2 linked regions of the Prochlorococcus marinus XMU1406 genome follow. The protein of the gene in region 2 binds, or shares a complex with, the protein of the main gene of each other region. Links are inferred from orthologs where the notes say so. Each region holds a gene or a part of one and is shown on either strand. Other genes may lie near its edges.

Evidence for each region.
Region 1: the proteins of carA (region 2) and carB are in contact, whole or in part, in a solved structure (PDB 1KEE), measured with the Escherichia coli proteins. The link is inferred for Prochlorococcus marinus XMU1406 from one-to-one orthologs.

What each region holds. Positions count from the first base shown.
Region 1 is NZ_JAAORG010000001.1:879,431-887,559, forward strand. What follows is about bases 3,015-6,821. They hold carB (carbamoyl-phosphate synthase large subunit), read right to left. Parts: upstream 6,512-6,821; coding sequence 3,215-6,511; downstream 3,015-3,214. Other genes in these bases: HA149_RS05060 (DUF6447 family protein), read left to right, coding at 3,015-3,210; HA149_RS05070 (DUF3318 domain-containing protein), read left to right, coding at 6,620-6,821. Outside these bases: folP (dihydropteroate synthase), read right to left, coding at 1-258; tpiA (triose-phosphate isomerase), read right to left, coding at 242-967; HA149_RS05050 (RNA-binding S4 domain-containing protein), read right to left, coding at 1,020-1,196; HA149_RS05055 (ABC transporter ATP-binding protein), read left to right, coding at 1,315-2,961; more of HA149_RS05060, read left to right, coding at 2,992-3,014; more of HA149_RS05070, read left to right, coding at 6,822-7,258; rsfS (ribosome silencing factor), read left to right, coding at 7,248-7,592; HA149_RS05080 (CGLD27 family protein), read left to right, coding at 7,603-8,097; HA149_RS05085 (asparaginase), read left to right, coding at 8,098-8,129. UniProt on the Escherichia coli protein: Large subunit of the glutamine-dependent carbamoyl phosphate synthetase (CPSase).
Region 2 is NZ_JAAORG010000001.1:754,306-761,619, reverse strand. Bases 2,254-5,245 are described here. They hold carA (glutamine-hydrolyzing carbamoyl-phosphate synthase small subunit), read right to left. Parts: upstream 4,324-5,245; coding sequence 3,184-4,323; downstream 2,254-3,183. Other genes in these bases: trpD (anthranilate phosphoribosyltransferase), read right to left, coding at 4,338-5,245; HA149_RS04395 (STAS domain-containing protein), read right to left, coding at 2,757-3,119; HA149_RS04400 (Mini-ribonuclease 3), read right to left, coding at 2,374-2,760; rlmB (23S rRNA (guanosine(2251)-2'-O)-methyltransferase RlmB), read right to left, coding at 2,254-2,357. Outside these bases: Asp-tRNA(Asn)/Glu-tRNA(Gln) amidotransferase subunit GatA, read right to left, coding at 1-972; HA149_RS04410 (DUF1816 domain-containing protein), read right to left, coding at 991-1,206; more of rlmB, read right to left, coding at 1,356-2,253; more of trpD, read right to left, coding at 5,246-5,372; HA149_RS04380 (DUF3288 family protein), read right to left, coding at 5,405-5,701; HA149_RS04375 (ABC transporter ATP-binding protein), read left to right, coding at 5,782-7,314. UniProt on the Escherichia coli protein: Small subunit of the glutamine-dependent carbamoyl phosphate synthetase (CPSase).

The sequences.
Region 1 (8,129 bases), 130 kb from region 2 along the record:
TTTCAGATATGGGATCAATCTTTTTATTTCTATACAAGGGCCCACTTCCTCAGCCCCAGGCCTTGTACTCTGAGCACCAAGATCTATAACATCCACACCATTACACAAAAAATGATTAACTAGATCCAAAACTTTTTTTGAAGAGTTTAATTCACCACCATCACTAAATGAATCTGGAGTTAAATTAATAACCCCCATAATTGAAGTTTTTTGTCCCCAGCCTTTTGGCCATGGATCTTTCTTATTGATAATTGGCAATTCTTGCAAAACTTTTCGGATCTAATGAAGCCCCTCCAACTAAGACCCCATCTATATCAGTCATTGACATAATTTCGTCAATATTATTAGGCTTAACAGATCCTCCATATTGAATAATTACATCATCAAAACCTATTAATTTCCTAATCAAAGAACATATCTTGTTAGCGTCTTTAGCCTCACATGTTTTACCTGTCCCAATAGCCCATATTGGTTCATATGCAACAATTAAATTTGATGGATCTGTATTTTCTAATCCTTGTTCAACCTGTCTAGTAATAACTCTATCAGCTTCTCCTCTTTCTCTTTGTTCTAATGTTTCTCCAACACAAACTATCGGAGTTAGTCCACTAGATTGAGCAAAAACTGCTCTTTTATTAATTTGTTCGTCACTTTCACTAAAATATTTCCTTGGTTCACTGTGGCCAACTATTGCATATGAGACACCATGTTCAAGAAGCATTTTGGGGGATATTTCTGCAGTAAATGCTCCTTCTTCCTCCCAATGAATATTTTGACTAGAAATATCTAAATAATTAAAATCAGAATGTCCAGAAAAGGTTGAAATCGCTGTAAAAGGTGGCGCAATAACAATTTTACGATCATTATTTATTTTTTTTATTAAAGGTATAAACTCTTCTAAATAAGACTTAGCTTCAGCACAAGTCATATGCATTTTCCAATTACCAGCAATAACAGATTTTCTCAAAATACTATCTCCAAGAAAATTATATTAATATAAATTGAGTTGAATAGGCGAATTATTCAAAAATTAATTCATTTTTTAGAAATATAACTTTATCTCCTTTATTTAATTTTCTTCCTCTCCTAGTTTCTATTACACCATTAACCCTAACAGAACCGGATTTAATAAAAACTTTTGCTTCTCCACCAGAAGAGACCAAATTTTTCCATTTTAAGAATTGATCCAATTTCATTATTTTATATAAGGAAAGATATTGGTAAAGTAGTATAAATAATTAAATATATAATATCTTGAGACTAATCCCACCATTAAGACCGTATTTAAATAGGTTTTTAAAGGGTTTTATATGCATGCTTATATATGTAGCTTGTTGGCCTTTGTTAGCTTATTTAGCTGGAAACTTAATTCCAGCAATTGGATCTGGTGATCTCTCAAAAGTCTCTAACATAATAATTAAGTCTTTATTTGTATTTTTAGTTCAAAAAACTGCTCAATTTGGACAAGATGTATTCATAGCAAAACCATCTTTAGAAATTAGTGAAGTAATGAGAGGAAATTTATTTAGCAAAATTCAAAAAATAAAGATGAATTCTGTTGAACAAATTTCAGCCGGAGACATAACATATAGATTAACAGAAGATGCAGATAGGGTAAGCGAAGTTATTTATAAAACAGCTCAGGATACTATTCCGTGTACCTTACAATTAATAGCGGTTATAGTGTATATGTTTTATTTAGATTGGTCACTAACATTATCAACTTTTGTTCTAGCACCATTGATTATTCTTTCAGTTAATAGTTTTGGAAGAAGAGTTTTATTCGCATCTGAAAAAAGTCAAGAATCAACAAGTAATTTAGCTGGCTTAATAGGTGAATCTATAAATGGGATGTCGACGATAAGGGCTTTTGCTGCAGAAAATTGGATTGAGAAAAGATTTTATAAAAGATTAAGTGCAAATAAAAAAGCAAAATATAAAACACTAAAATTACTTGCATTTCAACATCCAGTTGTAGGTTTTGTTGAAGCATTTGGAATATTAGCAATATTAGGCTTAGGCGCCGCAAGAATCAATCTAGGCCTTCTAACAAGCGAAGAATTTAGTAGTTTCTTTGCTGCAATATTGATGCTTATTGATCCAATAAGCCATGTAAGTACAAATTTTAATGACTATAAACAGGCAGAAGCCTCAATAAAAAGGTTGAAAAACATAAATCTAGAACCAATTGAAGATGATAGAGAAAATTTAAAAAAGATATCCAATATAGAAGGCAAAATTAGTTTCAAAAAAGTTAATTTCGCTTACAAAATAGAAAATCAAGTTCTTAAAAATATAAATTTAGAAATAAAAAAAGGGGAAGTCACAGCTTTCGTTGGAGCTTCTGGGGCTGGTAAAAGTACAATGTTGGCTTTGATATTAAAATTTATAACTCCAAATAATGGAGAAATTTTTATTGATGATAAAAATCTTAAGTTATTAAATACAAAAGATATTAGAAAAAAGATTGCATTAGTACAACAACAGCCTTTTTTGTTTTCAGGAAAAATTATTGATGTAATTAGAATGGGCAGAAATTTTACAAAAGAAGAAGTTATAGAATCAGCAAGAAAAGCTAACGCTCATAACTTCATTCAAAAGCTTCCTGAAAAATATGAAACTAAGATAACTGAAAGAGGATCAAATTTCTCAGGTGGTCAAATACAGAGGATAGCAATTGCAAGAGCTATACTTGGGAACCCATCAATTCTTCTTTTAGATGAGGCGACAAGTGCGTTAGATGCAGAATCAGAATCTGAGGTCCAAGAAAGTCTTAATAGAGCCATGAAGGATAGAACAGTTATTGTAATTGCTCATAGATTAGCCACTACTCAAGAGGCAAATAAAATAGTTGTATTTGATAAAGGCGAAATTATTGAAGTTGGGAAACATATTGATTTAATAAATAAATCTGGAATTTATAAAGAATTATGTGAAAAACAATTGATTAAAAAATTATAACTCTATTTTAATTATTAAAAAGGTATTTCCATGAGCGAAAACACAAATGATTCTGCAAATCCAGTTTTAACCTTTGAAGGGAAAAAATATTATATTAATGAACTTTCTAATGAAATAAAAGAATCTATAAAAGTTTTACAAATAGCAGAGACACAACTTAAGATGCACCAAGATACTATCAATTTAATTTCAATTAGCCGAAACTCTTTGGTTAATCAATTAAGAGAAAAACTAAAAAACTTAGAGTAAAATTTCAATAATTATGGATTTCTTGTAGAGAGTAAGAATCAATCTTATTATATTGCAAAGCTTTTATTGCTTTAATGGCGGCCTTTGCTCCAGGAATAGTTGTAAAAGTTGGAATATTATATTCTAGAGCAGCACGTCTTAAATAAACGTCATCATGAAGAGCCTGTGAGCCAATTGGAGTATTAATAACTAATTGAACAAGTCCCGAACGAATTAGGTCCTCAATATTTGGCCTGCCTTCATGAACTTTTAGCACTTCTTCAACCTGAATGCCTAAACTCACCAAATATGCAGCTGTACCTTTTGTTGCGATTATTTTAAATCCTAAAATCAACAGCTCTCTAGCTACATCCTCAAGATTTTTTTTATCTAAATCATTTGTAGACAAAAAAGCTACTCCTTCTGAGGGGACACCATTTCCTGCAGCCAATTCGGACTTAGCATAAGCAATTCCAAAATCTTTAGCTAAACCCATCACTTCTCCAGTAGATCTCATTTCGGGGCCAAGTAATGTATCAGATCCAGGAAATCTTTTGAAAGGTAAAACAGCCTCTTTTACAGCCTGATATTTTGGGGAAAATTCTTGGGTGAAATTAACATCTTCTAATGTAAAACCTTGCATTAACTGGGTAGCTAATTTTGCAACTGGTTTACCTATTGCTTTTGAAACAAACGGGACTGTCCTAGATGCTCTTGGATTTGCTTCAAGAATAAATAATTTATTTTCTTCTTTATTTGTATTTGTTACTGCAAATTGCAAATTAATTAAACCAACAACATTTAATCTTTGTGCAATTAATTTGGTCCAGTTCCTTACATTTTCTATTGTGGATGTTGAAAGAGAAATGGATGGCAAACAACATGCAGAATCACCTGAATGAATTCCTGCCGGCTCCACATGTTCCATCAGACCAGCAATTACAACCGAACCCTCTGAATCGCATAAAGCATCAACATCTATCTCTATAGCATTATTCAAATATTGATCAAGAAGGATTGGATGATCAGGGGAAACCCTAACTGCTTCAGAGATGTATCTCGATAATTCATTCTCATCTTTAACAATTTCCATTGCCCTTCCTCCTAAAACATAAGAAGGTCTTACAACCATGGGGAATCCTATATCTTTTGCAACTATTTCTGCTTCATTTTGATTACGGGCAATACCGTTTAAAGGTTGTCTAATACTTAGTTCTTCAAGTATTTTTGTAAATTCCTCTCTATCTTCTGCTAAATCGATAGACATTGGAGAAGTCCCAAGAATTTTTGATCCAGTTCTGACCCCATCTTTAGATTTAAGCCATTCAAATAAAGGTAATGATAATTTCAGTGGGGTTTGACCTCCAAATTGAACAATCAAACCATATGGATTTTCAGCTTCTATAATGTTAATAACGTCTTCCAAAGTTACAGGCTCAAAATATAGAATATCGCTAGTGTCATAATCTGTTGATACAGTTTCAGGGTTACTATTAACCATTATTGTTTTATAACCATTTGTAGAGGCTTGATATGATGCATGACAACAACAGTAATCAAATTCTATTCCCTGACCAATTCTATTAGGACCTCCTCCCAGAATCATAATTTTTTTTGATTTACTATTTTCTAAAATCTCGCTATCAAAAACTTGAGAATTAAAATTAATGAAAGATTCTTCGTAAGTTGAATAATGATAAGGAGTTGAGGATGAGAATTCCGCTGAACAAGTATCAACAGTTTTATAAATTGGTATAATATTAAGTTTTTTTCTAAATCTTCTCACTTCAAAAAACTCAGAATTAGTTAATTTTGCTATCTGTTGATCTGAAAAGCCTAATTGCTTAGCATGTAACATCAAATCCCTATCTAGATCATAAAGTTCCTTTTCTTTCAAAAAATCATTTTCAAAATTAAAAATATTACGTAATTTTTCGATAAACCATGAATCTATATTAGTAGCTTCTTGAATATATGAATTAGTTTTCCCAAGCTGCATAGCTTTTTTAACTAGGAGAATTCTTTCAGAAGTAGGCTTTCTTAAACTATTTTTAATGTGACTCTCGTTTTTAAATTCATCTAGTGAATCACATTCCCATCCAAAAAGACCTACTTCTAATGACCTTAATGCTTTCTGAAATGATTCTTCAAAAGAGCGACCTATTGCCATTGACTCACCAACGGATTTCATTGCAGTGCTTAATGTATTTGAAGAGCCTTTAAACTTTTCAAAGGCAAATCTTGGAATCTTAGTAACTACGTAATCAATTGATGGTTCAAAACATGCAGGTGTTTTTTTTGTAATGTCATTAATAATCTCATCAAGTGTATAACCAACAGATAATAAAGCTGCAATCTTAGCTATTGGGAATCCAGTTGCTTTACTTGCCAAAGCAGAGGATCTACTCACACGGGGGTTCATTTCTATAACAATTACTTCTCCATTAGATGGATTTATTGCAAATTGAATATTACTTCCTCCTGTTTCAACTCCTACTTCTCTAATTATTTTCAATGACAAATCCCTCAATCTCTGATATTCCTTATCTGTTAAAGTCTGAGCAGGAGCTACAGTAATCGAATCTCCAGTGTGGACACCCATTGGGTCCAAATTTTCAATACTGCAAACTATTACTACATTGTCAGCAGTATCTCTCATCACCTCTAGTTCAAACTCCTTCCATCCAATAAGTGATTTTTCAATCAATATTTGATTGCTTGGACTTTCCTCTAAGCCTGATTTAGACAACTCGACAAATTCTTCAAGGTTAAAAGCAATTCCACCTCCTACACCACCTAATGTAAATGCAGGTCTTATTATAAGAGGATAGGAACTAATTTTTTTTGATACCTCTATAGCTTCACCCAGGTTAGATGCAATCCCAGATGGGCAAACATTTACATTTATTTTCTCCATCGATTCTTTAAACAATTTTCTATCTTCAGCTTTATTAATAGCTCTTAAATCAGCACCAATTAATTCAATATTATTATGTTTTAAAAAATCTGATTCTGATAATTTAACCGCAAGATTCAAAGCGGTTTGACCTCCCATAGTGGGAAGAATCGCATCAGGTTTTTCTTTTAAAATGATCTGAGAAACAATATCAGGCGTCAATGGTTCAATATAAGTTTTATTTGCAATATCAGGATCAGTCATTATTGATGCTGGATTAGAATTTATCAAGATAATTTCATAACCAGCATTTCTTAAAGCTTTGCAAGCTTGAGTGCCAGAGTAATCAAATTCGCAAGCTTGTCCTATAACAATCGGGCCCGAACCAAGAATAAGAATTTTTTTTAGATCACCTCTTTGAGGCATAATTTAAAACCTTTGTTTATCACATGCTACTTATAAATGATCAGATGTTAATCAAGTTACTTGAAAAGCAACATTTGTTTCTATAGTATTGAAAGAAATTAATTTTTTATGAGCGAACTTCAGCGACTTAAAAGTTTGTTGCCTCCAGAAAATGAAAGTTGGGTATTTGTTGAAGCTGCTGCTGCTATAGACCCGCCTTTAATAACACTTGAGGAAATTGGTCGTGATGAAGTAGAAATCCAAATAGATTTAGATGAATGGGATAATTTTGCAATTGACCACAGAAACTTATTATTTTGGCACGAGGTGGGGAAAATCCAAAATGATACAATCCCAAGAGATGGATGGGAAATGGCAGCTCTTGCGATAGGTCTCGGTGGGGCAATTGGGGAGTTATGGGTACAAGATGGTCTGCTTCTATTACTTGCACTAGGTTTGTCAAGTTTTGCAGGATATAGATTATATATAAAAAATAATTCTGAAAAAAAACTTCAAGATGCTATTTTTGCAGATGAAAGAGCTATAGATCTTGCTTGTAGATTTGGATACAGCATTCCAAATGCCTATAAAAGTCTAGGAGGAGCATTAAAGGAATTAATAGAAAAAACTCGAAAAAAGAAAAAAAGGAGTTTCTTTGAGGATAGACTAGAGGCATTAAGAAAAAGTGCAGAAAAGGCTAGATCAGAATTATCTCAGCAAGAAGGTTCAGAAAAATCAGTATCAAGTGAAAATGTTTATGGACAATAAAAGTTTAGTATTAATGGCAGCTAAAGCATGTGATGATAAAAAGGCAAAAGATATAAAACTTATAAAAATAGACAAAGTTTCATTTATAAGTGAATGGATATTAATAGCAGAAGGATTGTCTGATGTACAGGTTAGATCTATAAGTAACTCAGTAGAAGGAGAGCTGAGAGAGAAGGCTAAAATTGAACCGATAAGAAAAGAAGGGATTAACGAGGCGAAATGGGCTTTGCTTGATTATGGTGATCTGATTGTAAATATATTTCAACCAGAAATAAGAAAATATTATGACCTTGAATCATTCTGGAGTAATGGAGATAATCTTACATTTCCATAATTATTATTTTATGAACGAGTTTAAATGCCCTGTCCCTAAAGAGCAACAACCAACAAATGAATTCATAGAACTATCAAAGTCTAGAATTTTTTCTTGGCCAAAAACAAAAAAATCACTAATTATTATATTAATTAAATTTTGGCTAGTTGCTTTTGCTCTATTTCTTGTTATTTCTTCAGGAAGTGTATATTTCAAATCATCCATATTAAGATATAGCTTGTTAAGTTTTTTCAGCAGTTTATCAATACCTCTATTAATTTCTATACGGTTATATTTGGGTTGGAATCATGTATTTAAGAGATTAACATCGGAAAAAGTTGAATACGAAGAATCCGGTTGGTATGACGGTCAAATATGGAAAAAGCCATTAGTTTTGAAAGAAAAAGAATCTCTTATTGCCTCAATTGAGGTAAAGCCAATTTTAAAAAATTTAATTCAAATTTTTTCTATTATTTTGGTTTTAGCATTATCGGGCATTTTGCTTTTTCAATATATCAATTTCTAAATGAGTTCTAATTTCAAAAACCTCTACACTTC
Region 2 (7,314 bases):
TTTAACTCCATCATATCTAGCTAAATTTGCAGAAGCTTCAGATGGTGCAATAACATAATATGTAGCAATTCCATCATTAAATCTAGGACATTCAACTTCGATAATTTCAGCTCCTAAAGTTTTGAATCTATCTACTCCAGAGAGAACAGATTCCTTAACTTCTGGATTAAGACCTGGGTGCTCAAAACATTCTCTAATGATTCCTATTTTTAAACCCTTTATAGATTTATTTAAATCAGCCAAGTAATTTGGCACTGGCTTATCAAGACATGTTGAATCAAAGGGATCTTTACCAGATATTAAATAAAGAATTTCGGCCGCATCTGAGACAGTATTTGTAATTGGACCAATTTGATCAAGAGAGCTAGCAAAGGCTACCAGTCCCCATCTACTAACTCTGCCATAAGTGGGTTTAAGACCTACGACACCACAAAAAGAAGCTGGTTGCCTTATTGATCCTCCTGTATCAGAGCCTATAGCCGCCGCACAAAATCCAGCGGCAACTGAAGCAGCACTACCGCCTGAACTACCTCCAGGAACTCTATTAATATCCCAAGGATTTGAGGTGACTCCAAATACAGAGGTTTCTGTTGAACTACCCATTGCAAATTCATCTAAATTTGTTTTTCCTAAACAAATTCCCCCTGAAGACCATAATTTACTTGAAGCTGTGGATTCATAAGGTGCAACAAAGCTTTTGAGCATTTGACTTGCACAAGTTGTTGCAACTCCTTTAGTGCAAATATTATCCTTTATTGCTATTGGCATCCCAGCAAGAGGAGGAAGTTTTTCTTTATTTTGAATTAATTTATCGATGTTTTCTGCTTGCGCGATAGCATTATCTTTTGTAGTACAAATATATGAGTTAATTTCAGGATCTTTATGATCGATTTTGTTAAAAATATCATTAACTAATTCCTTAACAGAAGCATTATTTCTAATAATTTCTTTTCTTAAAGAATTAAAATTCATTACTTAAAATTAAAGCTATCAAACAGTTAGTGGTTCTTCTTTTTTGCAACGAACCAAACTATGTTTAATATTTTTAGACCCTTCATCAGATAGATCTTTAATAAAAGATGTAATATTTTCTTTTAAACTACGTTTAGTAATAAATGGGCCGAACCAGTAAGTTCCACGAGGTTGATCTGTCTCAATTTTAGCCCACCAAGCTAATCCGAGTTTGTTGCCAAATTTTCTTATCAAATTTTATTGGTCATTTAGACCATACAATTCTTGTTAAATTCTATACAATTTTGTAGTGAAAATTCAATAAATTTTTATTAATCATATAAATATATTGAAATAACAACATTTTAGAGGGCTTAAATAACAATGATTATTAACAATTATAATTATTTACTTGTCAAGTGAAATAGTGAAATTGCTGCCGCCACAGAGGCATTTAAGCTAGAAGTCTTACCTTTAAGAGGAATGTTTAAAAGAAAATCGCATTTTTTTTGAGTAAGCAAAGAAATGCCTTTATCTTCAGAGCCAACAATAACTACCAAGGGTGCTTTTTCTTGAAAATTGGAAATAGATAATTGACCATCGCCAGATAAGCCAACAACAAGAAAACCATATTTCTTAAGCTCCTCAAGAGCTCTATTTAAGTTAACAACTCTACTTACTTGCAAGTGTTCTAAAGCTCCTGCAGCTACCTTAGCGACTGTTCCCGTTAATCCAGCAGATCTTCTCTGGGGAATGATGATTCCCTTGCAGTCAAATGCTTCAGCAGATCTTATAATCGCACCAACATTATGTGGATCAGTTATACCGTCTAATGCAAGTATTATGGGATTTGCACAGTTGTGTTTAGAAAAATCGATTAATTGCTCTAGGGATATTGTTTTAGCGCATGCTAACTGCAATGCGACACCTTGATGTGAAGCACCATTAGTCATTTGCGAAAGCCTATTCCAAGAAACTTCTTCAATTAGGACTCCTTTCGATTTAAGGTCCTTCAGCAAAATATAAAACTTGTCTGATGAAAAGATTTCCGAAGTACACCAAATCCTATTAATCGCTCTTTCACTATTAAGAGCCTCATAAACTGAATGTTTACCCCATATCCAATCATCAAAATTTCTCTTACTAGTAAACTCTTGATGATTGTCAGAATTTTTTTTAGAAAATTCTGTATTAGATTTAAATATTGGCTTTGTCCTTTTTAAAGAGGAAAAAGTATTGTTAGTTTTATTTAAATTTTCAACATTATTGTTATTAGCAGAATTTTTCGAAAATCTTTCATTTTTTTCCGAACGATTTGTTTTTTTTGAAGAATAACCAAGAACTGAATTTTTTTTGTAATCTTTATTATTTTTTCCGGGAAATTTTTTTTTAGAGGAGTTTTTCATAGATTCAATTAATTTTTTATTCTAAATATTCAAATAGTTTTGATAATCTTTGAGGATCTTTTAAAAATAACCAACCAATGAGAGTTTCAAAACCAGTTGCTCTGGAGTAAATAGTAGGGTCTGCAGACTTTGGATATCTCTTTGTTTTATTTCTAGCACGCCTAATTAGATCTATTTCATTTGAATTTAATAAATGCTCAATTTGACTAAGTGATTTTGATTGAGATTTTGCTTTTACTTCGTTTACTACAGATAAATGTAGATCTTTAGATTTTAAAGGGAAATGAACATGTCTAAGTCTCTGGTGAAGCTCCCATACCGAATCTCCAAGCCAAGCAAGTTGAATAACACCTATATCCTCGGGAGATCCATATGGAACCAAATTTTGAATCCAATAATTCAATTTTTTAAATAATTTAATGCATCTTCAAGGTTTGACTTCAAGTTAAGGAAATCCCCTAATCGAACAAGTTTAATTGTTTGGGCCACTCTCGAATTACCAACGACAGAGAAGCCAAGTTTCGACTTTTTGCATTCTTTAGCTGTCTGAACAAGAGCTCCAAGACCCGAGGAATCTAAAAAATCTATTTTTGTAAGGTCTATAACGAATGGATGCTCATTTTTTAAGTTATTAGTAACAAAAGTCTTAAATTGTTTTTCTGAGAAAGCATCAAGTTGGCCTTTAAAAGTAAAAACAATAATATTTGTTTTAAACTCAAGGTTTCCTCTTAAAGAAACGGTTAACTTCTGAAAATCTTCTATGATTTAATACCTCCAAAAAATTTATGTATCAAATGTAATTATCAAATCAAAAGAAAACAATATGTCAACATCTTTCTAACATTAGAGAAACAAATTTTTTAAATAAATAATCCGAATCATGTGGCCCAGGTCCTGCTTCAGGATGATATTGCACACTAAATATTGGTTTATTATTAACTTCTAGGCCAGCCACAGTATTATCATTAAGGTTGTAATGGGTTATTCTAACTAAGTCTTTTGAGATTGAATTAGGATCAATAGCAAAACCATGATTCTGACTAGTTATCTCAATTTTATTATTTTCACCACAAGGGTGATTTAAACCACGATGTCCAAAAGGGAGTTTATAAGTTGAACCTCCTAATGCTAATCCAAATATTTGGTGGCCAAGGCAAATTCCAAACATAGGAATCTCACCATATTCAATAAGCGATCTTGCTAAGTCTATACCTTCAGAAACAGCAGCAGGATCGCCAGGACCATTTGAGAAAAAAATACCATCTGGCTTGTGAGAGAGAACATCTTTTAGAGAAGATCGAGATGGCAAAACCAAAACTTCACAACCATGGGATACAAGTCTATTTAGAATTGAATTTTTAATTCCAAAATCAATAGCTACTATTTTTAATTTTTTAGAGGATTCAGCATATCTTTTTCTTACATCAAAATTTGTTTGTGTATGATCTTGCCATAAATAATATTGCTTTGTTGAAACTACTTTTGATAAATTTAACCCCTCCATTTTTGGTGTATCATGAATTATCTTTAAACAACTTTCTACAGATTTATCTTTAGAGGTAATAACTCCATTCATAGAGCCACTAGATCTTAAAATTTTAACGAGCGCCCTTGTATCAATTCCATGAAGACCTATGATGTTTTTTTCTACTAACCATTGATTAAAATTCTTTTTTGATCTCCAATTGCCATTATTAGATGAAAAATTTCTGACAATTATACCTTTAACATGAATATTAGATTCTGAATCTTCAAAATTAATACCAGTATTTCCAATCTCAGGATAAGTGAATGTTAATATCTGTCCGTAATAACTTGGATCAGTAATAACTTCTTGATATCCAGTCATGCCCGTATTAAAGACTATTTCACCAATAGCCGTACCTGAAGCACCAAAATAAAATCCAGGGAATACAATTCCATTGCTTAAAACTAATTTTGCATTTTTCTTAAATGGATTAATCATCAATTTAAAATTAATTAATTCGCGGACAAATAATTTTTTAATAGTAAAAACTTTTTCCAAGGATCTCCTTGATTAATCGAAAATAAAGCCTTATGAAATCCTTCTATTAAATCATCCTCAATTCCTGCTACCCAAAGCACTAAGGCAGCGTTCAAAGCAACAACATCGATATGAGATTTTTGTCCAGAACCATTTAGAACAGACTTTAATATTTCCTCGTTAGATTCAAGATCAGAAACCGCAAGCTTTTCGTTAGCAATATTTTCATGGTTAAAATCTGAAATATTTATTTCTGAAAAACGTAATTCACCATTTTCAACAAATACTAATTTATTTTCTCCTTGAAGCGAAGCTTCATCAAGGCCACCAGAACCATGAACGACTATTGCTCTATTCATACCCATTTTTAAAAGAGCGCTGCCCATAGGTTTTAAAAGATCCTCAGAAGCAACACCTAAAACTTGCGCATTGGGTCTTAAAGGATTTACTAATGGTCCAAGTAGATTAAATACTGTCCTTATTCCAAGGGTCTTTCTTAATGGGGCAAGTTTTATTAAAGATTTATGCCAAACAGGTGCAAACAAAAAAGTTATTCCAATTTCACTTACAGCTGTGATTACTTTTTCTAATGAACAATTTAAATTCAACCCAAGATTCATCAAAACATCAGCAGAGCCAACTTTACCACTAGCACTTTTATTTCCGTGTTTTGCAATTTTTACCCCACAAGATGCCGCTACAAATGCTACTGCTGTTGAAATATTAAATGTATTAGCTCCATCTCCTCCTGTTCCACAAGTATCTACCAGATACAAATTTGGTCTTTCTACTGGCAATTCGCAAACATTTAAAAGTTCCTCAGCCATAGAACTTAGTTCGACACCTGTAGAGCTCTTAGCTCTCAAAGCACTCAAAAAAGCTCCTGTTTCAACATCTGAAATTTCATCATTAAGCCATCTTTGCATTAAAGATCTAGAAGTTAAATCGTCAAGGTTCCTACCCTCTAACAAATTATTTAGAATTTCAGCGTTTGAGAGATTAGAAAACATTTATTTATTGAAAAAAATTAACCAGATAAAATTCAATTTGAGGTATCAAAACCTGAGCCAACTAAATCTTTAGTTGTATTAGAAGGCCTGAAGCTTTTTGACCAAATATTTTTTGTTTTTGAAAAAAGTTCATTTTTAGTTATTTTCCAAAAATTTAAAATTTTTTCAATATCGTTTTTAATTTCAATTTCTCCAGGGAAATTGGTATAACGATTTATCAATCTAGCTAGGTTTATATAGTCAAGATCTTCTGGCATTTTTTTAGTGATAAGGGAATCTATAATGTTTTTGTCGGTTTCATGTAATGGATGAGTTTGTTCGTTACCCATAGATAAATACTGAATCATTTATAAAATTAGCTCACATATTCCAAAATGAAACATTATCTTAATCATATCGGCAAAATAAAATGAAAAATTTGAAGATAAAAATTATATTTAAATACCTAAGACCATACAAAAAAGAATTTTTATATGGAGCTTTGGCTCTCTTGGTAGTAAATATATTAAGTGTTGTAATACCATTGGAAGTAAAAAAGATTATTGACCAATTACAAAATGGATTCTCATCTGATTTTGTTATTTCTAAATCATTGTGGTTAATATTTTTAGCAACTTGTATGGGTTTAATAAGACTATTTTCTAGACAGATTGTTTTCGGTATTGGTAGAAAAGTAGAGGTAAATCTTCGTCAAAAACTTTTTGACCATCTACTTAGCCAAGATCCAGAATGGATCCAAAAAAAAGGTAGTGGAGACATTATTAGTAGAGCAACAAGCGATGTTGAAAACATAAGAAGACTTTTAGGTTTTACTGTTTTAAGCTTGTGCAACATTGTCTTAGCTTATTCATTCACTATTCCTGCAATGTTTTCGATTAATAAAACATTAACAATATCAGCTTTAATGATATTTCCATTAATCCTTGGAATTGTAAGTCTATTCGGCGGCAGAATGGTTAATCAAAGAAAAGCTCAACAAGAATCATTATCCAAACTTAGCGATTTAATACAAGAAGATCTTTCGGGCATAAGCGCGATCAAAATTTATGCCCAAGAGGATTCTGAGATAAAAGAATTTAACTCGTATAACAATGCCTATCGAAATTCAGCGATAAAACTTGCAAGAACAGCGAGTACCCTATTCCCATTGTTGCAAGGTATTTCCTCAATTTCTTTATTGATTTTATTATCATTAGGAACTTTTCAACTAGAGAGTGGATTTATTTCGATAGGAGGTTTAGTAGCATTAATTCTTTACGTAGAAAGACTTGTCTTTCCTACAGCTTTATTAGGTTTCACCTTAAATACTTTTCAACTCGGTCAAGTAAGTTTAGATCGTGTGGAAGAAATCTTTCAGAACAATCCAAATATTGTAGATAGAGCAGATACTAAATTTTTAAAAAGAAAGGTTAGAGGATTGTTAGAAGCAAAAAGTTTAACGATAAAATATCCAGGGTCAAAATTTAATTCATTAAATGGTCTTAATTTTAAAATTTATCCTGGAGAACTTATTGCAATAGTTGGCCCAGTAGGTTGTGGTAAGACAACCCTCGCAAAATCTCTAGGAAGAACTATTGAAATTCCAGACAATCAATTATTTTTAGATGAGCTTGATGTAAAAACATTAAAATTAAGTGATCTTAGAAAAAATATTTCAATTGTTCCTCAAGAAGCATTCCTATTTACTTCTACAATCTCAGAAAATCTTAGTTTTGGAGAACCTAAAGCTTCTAATTTTTTAGTTAAAGAAAGCGCTACAAAAGCTGGATTGATTGGTGATATAAATAGTTTTCCTCAAAAATTTAAAACTATTGTTGGTGAAAGAGGTATTACATTAAGTGGTGGACAAAGGCAAAGAACTGCACTGGGAAGAGCACTACTTGTTAATTCTCCTATTGTTGTTCTTGATGATGCTTTAGCAAGCGTAGATAATAAAACAGCA